DNA from 2 places in the Pseudoalteromonas sp. UBA2102 genome. Region 1 is predicted to be linked to the other one. Evidence: predicted binding sites of a transcription regulator. Region 1 holds the regulator's gene; the other holds the start of a gene.
What was found. The regulator MetJ, encoded in region 1, represses methionine synthesis genes. The targets are predictions, from matches to a motif close to TAGACGTCTAGACGTCTA.
Positions count from the first base shown of each region.

Region 2: the regulator MetJ is predicted to act here: its motif matches at 1,284-1,301, upstream of metK (methionine adenosyltransferase).

Region 1 covers NZ_DCYU01000134.1:16,724-20,061, forward strand. The annotation lists gene metL (bifunctional aspartate kinase/homoserine dehydrogenase II) at 1-367, opposite strand, end outside; gene metB (cystathionine gamma-synthase) at 374-1,621, opposite strand; gene metJ (met regulon transcriptional regulator MetJ) at 1,890-2,210, shown strand; gene B2R65_RS17375 (malic enzyme-like NAD(P)-binding protein) at 2,273-3,338, opposite strand, start outside.
Region 2 covers NZ_DCYU01000060.1:16,663-20,000, reverse strand. The annotation lists gene tkt (transketolase) at 1-1,098, opposite strand, end outside; gene metK (methionine adenosyltransferase) at 1,403-2,554, shown strand; gene B2R65_RS07615 (hypothetical protein) at 2,863-3,338, shown strand, end outside.

The DNA.
Region 1 (3,338 bases):
ACCACAGCTCCCCATGCGCCAGTAAGGCCGCCTCTTGTAACTGCTGCTTGCTGGCTTGCTCCGCTACATCACTTAGCTCTTGCGCTAACACAGCTAAAGCCGTGTGTTTAGCATCGGCTTTTAATAACTCTTCAATTAATGCCGTTTGGTGATTGCTCAATTGCAGCAAAATATCAGCAACGGCTTGCTTATCTTGTTGTTGATAACTTTGCCACAGCGAAACCAATGTATCAGTGGTTTTACCCGCAGCAGATACAACCACGCAATCGCCAGGCTGTGTGTGGCCAATAATTATTTTTGTCACACTTTGATAGCGCTCGCCCGAGCTTAAGCTTGAGCCGCCAAATTTATGTACACTTTTTACCATACTCAATCACCACAAAGCTGGATGAGCAGCCTGCTGCTTTACATCACCATTGGCATTGCCTGCAGCTTTACCAACACGCCCTACATTTTTATTTTGACCAGGTTTAACTAAGTTAAATACACGTTCAAAATCAGCCAGTAGGTCTTCTACATCTTCAATACCGACCGAAATACGAATTAGCGTATCGCCCACACCCGCCTCTAAACGTGCTTGAGCTTCCATACCTGCGTGAGTCATGGTCGCAGGATGACAAATTAAACTCTCAACCCCACCTAACGATTCTGCTAAGCTAAATTCTTTAAGGCTCGTTAAAAACGCCGCTGCATCATTCACATCGCCTTTAATATCAAAACTAACCATACCACCAAACCCAAGCTGTTGGGCTTTAGCAAGCGCATGTTGAGGATGCGATTCAAGGCATGGGTAGTAAACTTGGCTAACATACTCAGAGCTTTCTAGGTATTTAGCAATTGCCAGGGCATTTTCTTGGTGCTGTTTTAAACGCACATTTAAAGTACGTAAACCACGTAACGTTAAATAGCTATCAAATGGTGCGCCGGTAATACCAATGTTATTGGCCCACCAAGCAAGCTCATCACCAAGCTCTTGTGTTGCAGCAACAACTGCACCGCCTACAACATCAGAATGGCCGTTTATATATTTAGTGGTTGAGTGCACAACAATATCTACGCCAAACTTAATTGGGTTTTGTAATGCCGGTGATAAAAAGGTGTTATCGGCGGCCACTAATGCACCGCACTGTTTTGCTATATCCGTCACGGCTTTAATATCCGTTAGGCGCAGCACAGGGTTACTTGGTGTTTCTATCCAAATTAATTTAGGTTTAATGGTTAAAATTTGTTCTAGGCTTTCTGCTTTAGTTAAATCAAGTACTTTAAGTTTAAGCAAGCCGCGCTTTTCTAACGACGTAAATAAACGGTAGCTGCCGCCATAACAATCGTGAGGAATAACCAATGTATCATCGTTATTTAATAACTGTGTGGCTAAGTGCACTGCTGCCATGCCCGTAGCAGTAATAATTCCGCGTGCGCCACCTTCAAGTTCTGCTAAAGTGTCAGCTAAAATATCGCGATTAGGATTACCACTGCGTCCATAGTCGTATGCGCGCTTAGTATCAAAATCGGCAAACGAATAAGTCGTCGATAAATAAATTGGCGGTACAACGGCGCCATGATGTTTATCGGCATCAACCCCATTTCGTACAGCAATGGTTGCTTTGTTTTTTTCGCTCATATTCGTCACCTGATTAATTTGGATGTTTAGACGTCTAAAAGAGTAAGTTATCCATTATAATAAGTCAAAGCATTTAAAGCTCTAGATGGCTAAAAATAACAGACGCGTAAAACTTCAATGAGGCTGTATTTACTATTACAGCCAGCTTATTAAGATAGATTGCTATCTATTATTTGACTATCTTTTTTAAAACGATAGAATTTCACGCATATTTACACGCTTTTTACGCCGTGTGAGAAATTAATAATCTGAGGCAACGATACATCTTATGGCTAAATGGAATGGTGAGTATATTCACCCATACGCAGAACACGGGAAAAAATCAGAGCAAGTTAAAAAGATCACCGTTTCGATCCCGCTAAATGTATTAAAAGTATTAACTGATGAGCGTACACGTCGTCAAATAAACAACCTGCGTCATGCAACAAATAGCGAGTTACTATGCGAAGCGTTTTTGCATGCCTTTACAGGCCAGCCATTACCTAATGATGATGACCTACGTAAAGATAACGCAGAAAAAGTACCCGAAGAAGTTAAAAAGATAATGCAAGAAATGGGTTTAGAAGTGCCTATTTTAGACGAAGAATAAAACGTCTTTTTTTAAAAAAAAACCTCAGCATGCTGAGGTTTTTTTTGTTTAAGCGCTATATATTACGCCATATAATTTTCCGGTAAGTCAATTTGTGCCACGCCCGATTCAACAGCAGCAATAGCAACCGCCTTGGCTATACGTGGTAATAAACGCGGGTCCATAGGTTTAGGAATAATGTAATCTGCACCAAATTCGAGCTTTTCTACACCCGCTGCTTTTAATACTTGCTCAGGCACTGGCTCTTTAGCAATACTACGAATAGCTTCGACAGCGGCTATTTTCATTTCATCGTTAATGGCGCTTGCACGTACATCAAGTGCACCACGGAAAATAAACGGGAAACATAAAACATTATTAACTTGGTTAGGGAAATCAGAACGCCCCGTTGCCATAATTAAGTCTTTACGTGCACTGTGCGCAAGCTCAGGTGCAATTTCAGGATCTGGGTTTGAACATGCAAACACCACTGGCTTATCAGCCATTAGTTTTAGATCTTCAGGTGCAAGTAAGTTAGGACCCGATACACCTACAAACACATCAGCATCAGCAATTACATCTTGTAGAGTACGCTTATCTGTATTGTTAGCAAAAAGCTGTTTGTATTCGTTTAAGTCATCGCGGCGAGTATGAATAACCCCTTTGCGGTCTAGCATATAAATATGTTCGCGCAGTGCACCACACTTAATTAACAGCTCCATACAAGCAACCGCTGCAGCGCCTGCACCTAAACATACAATAATGGCATCTTCTATTGATTTGCCCTGCACTTCTAAGGCGTTAAGCATACCTGCCGCAGTTACAATAGCGGTACCGTGTTGGTCATCATGAAAAACCGGAATACTGCAACGCTCAATAAGTGCTTTTTCAATTTCAAAACACTCTGGCGCTTTAATATCTTCTAAGTTAATACCACCAAACGTGTCGGCAATATTAGCCACTGTATTTATAAAGTCTTCGGTGGTGCGATGCTTAACTTCAATATCAATAGAATCTAGGCCAGCAAAACGTTTAAATAAAAGCGCCTTACCTTCCATAACAGGTTTAGAGGCTAAAGGCCCCAAATTACCCAAACCTAAAATTGCCGTACCATTACTGATCACCGCAACCATATTACCTTTACCGGTA
Region 2 (3,338 bases), on a different contig from region 1:
ATTTAATGCATTTTGCGACGCTTTACGAGATGCAGGATTTGCAGGGTTTGCTTGTAGTTGCTCTATGTATGCTTGAGATTTTTCAGCCCAATCGCCTGGAAGTTCGTTGTTAATACGGCGCTTATATTCAGCTGCAAGCTCTGGGTATGCTTTTGCGTATGCTGCAAATTTTTCGTCCCAGCTAGATTCAAGCTGTTGACCTTTTTCTTTGCTATCCCACTGTGCGTAAATATCATCAGGGATTTCAAATGCACCGCCAGACCAGCCTAAAAATTCGCGAGACGCTGTAATTTCGTCATCACCTAATGGCGCGCCGTGACAATCGTGGCTACCAGATTTATTAGGTGAACCGTAACCAATCACTGTTTTACAACAAATTAGTGATGGTTTGTCGGTAACACTTTGAGCCTCTGCTATTGCAGCACTAACAGCATCGCTGTCGTGGCCATCAACGTCACTTATTACATGCCAGCCGTACGCTTTAAATCGTGCTGGTGTATCGTCGCTAAACCAACCTTCAACTTCACCATCGATTGAAATACCGTTGTCATCCCAAAAAGCCACTAACTTGCCAAGGCCTAATGTGCCAGCAAGTGAACATGCTTCATGAGAAATACCTTCCATTAAACAACCGTCACCCATAAATGCATATGTGTAGTGATCAACAATGTCGTGGCCTTCACGGTTAAATTGTGCAGCAAGCGCTTTTTCAGCAATCGCCATACCTACCGCATTTGTGATCCCCTGACCTAGTGGGCCCGTAGTAGTTTCAATTCCTGGTGCATAACCGTACTCAGGGTGGCCTGGCGTTTTAGAATGCATTTGACGGAAGTTTTTAATTTCATCAAGTGGTAAGTCGTAACCAGTTAGGTGCAATAGAGAATAGATAAGCATTGAACCGTGGCCGTTTGAAAGAATAAATCTGTCACGGTCAGCCCACTCTGGATTAGTTGGATTATGCTTTAGATAATCGCGCCATAATACTTCTGCGATATCGGCCATGCCCATTGGGGCTCCAGGGTGGCCAGATTTGGCCTTTTGTACTGCGTCCATTGACAAGACGCGAATAGCATTTGCAAGTTCTTTGCGAGATGGCATGAATTCTCCTACCTTTATGTGTATTTGCGCGGGTACTTATGTGTTCGTTAATACCCTTAAGTAACTTAAGAGCTGTTATAGCAACCATTCTTACTTAATGTGGGTGCAGTGTGCAATTAAAAACCCCATAAAAATGGGCTATTATGAATATTTTTTAAGACCAAAAAGTTATTACTCATTTTATTTAGACGTCTAGGCGTAAAAACACTATGCAAGGTGTTTTGTTTTAGATAAAATACGCCCCTTAATTTTTTAGCGCTAATACCGACGTTTGTGAAGCGCAATATTTGTGAGCAGAAATACAATGGCAAAACATTTATTTACTTCTGAATCTGTTTCTGAAGGTCATCCGGATAAAATCGCCGATCAAATCTCTGATGCGGTACTTGATGCTATCCTAGAGCAAGACTCTCATGCCCGTGTTGCGTGCGAAACTTACGTAAAAACCGGTATGGTTATGGTTGGTGGTGAAATTACCACTAGCGCATGGGTTGATATTGAAGAAATTACACGTAAAACAGTACGTGAAATTGGCTACACGCATTCAGACATGGGTTTCGATGCAGACTCGTGTGCAATTTTAAACACTATTGGTAAGCAGTCTCCTGATATTAACCAAGGTGTTGACCGTACTAGCCCAGAAGAACAAGGTGCTGGCGACCAAGGCTTAATGTTTGGTTATGCATGTAACGAAACAGAAGTACTAATGCCTGCGCCAATTACTTACTCACACCGTTTAGTACAGCGCCAAGCGCAAGTACGTAAAAGCGGCGAGCTTAACTGGTTACGCCCAGATGCAAAATCTCAAGTAACTTTTGCATACGAAAACGGCAAGCCTGTAGGTATTGATGCAGTTGTACTTTCTACTCAGCACGCTGAAGAAATTTCGCAAAATGACTTAGTAGAAGCCGTGATGGAAACCATCATAAAGCCGGTACTTCCTGCAGAGCTTATTACAAGCGCGACTAAATTTTTCATTAACCCAACGGGTCGTTTTGTAATTGGCGGACCTATGGGCGACTGTGGTTTAACGGGTCGTAAAATCATCGTAGATACATACGGTGGTATGGCACGTCACGGTGGTGGTGCTTTCTCAGGTAAAGATCCATCAAAAGTTGACCGCTCAGCTGCATACGCTGCACGTTACGTTGCTAAAAACGTAGTTGCGGCTGGCCTTGCTGATAAATGTGAATTACAAGTATCTTACGCAATTGGTGTAGCCGAGCCTACCTCTATCAGCGTTGAAACCTTTGGTACAAGCAAGCTTGAAGAAGGTCGTTTAATTGAGCTTATTCGTGAGCACTTTGACCTACGCCCTTACGGCTTAATTCAAATGCTTGATTTAGAGCGCCCAATTTACCAACCAACAGCGGCATACGGTCACTTTGGTCGTGACGAATTCCCATGGGAACGTACAGATAAAGCAGACGCACTTCGCGCAGCTGCTGGCCTATAAGCCAAAATGCATTAAATAATAAACGGCCCTTTTAAGGGCCGTTTTTATATCTAAAGCAAAGGCTAATTATGCGCTTTATATCAATTGCATTAATTTAGTTGTTTATCATAGCACCCAGTAAATAGTGCAATAACAAAGGAATTTACGGCGTACAGTTATTTTATATAAATAATTTTAACGCAGTCAGTGCGCTATTTAATACGCTAAACTAATCGTGTTTTGAATTAAATTGGTATTAACTAGCCCTCGAATTTCGTACGGTTTTAGGTATATACTCTTTGCATAATAAAAGCTTAAGGGATAAGTAAATGGCCAATAATTTTCGCGTTATGTTTGTAGGGCTCGCCGAGGGCACTGAGGCTAAAACGGCCTGCGTAAATTTAGCAAGTAAGCTAAAAACGTCTGAAGATAAAGTAACTCAGTTTTTTAATGGCAAAGCACTCTTTGCACCTAGCAATAAAGACAAAGCCTTAAAGCAGGCCAAATTACTGGCAAGCCTAGGCATTAAAAGCAAGTTACAAGCCACAGGTGAGCTGCCCACTCAAAGCCCTAGCGCAGCTAGTCAGCGTGATGAACGGATTTTTGATGCCCTTGATTACATAACGAGCAGCTTGATCCGCCTAGAAGAAAAACTAGAAGAGCTAGAACAAAGGCTTCCAACCAATGAGCTAAAAAGCCCTACAGACGAAAGTGATGAGTGGCAAGAAGATGATCTTATGCTTGACGAGCAGCTCGATGAACCCGTTAAAACGCGTAGCAATACTTTGTTATATTCACTGATTGC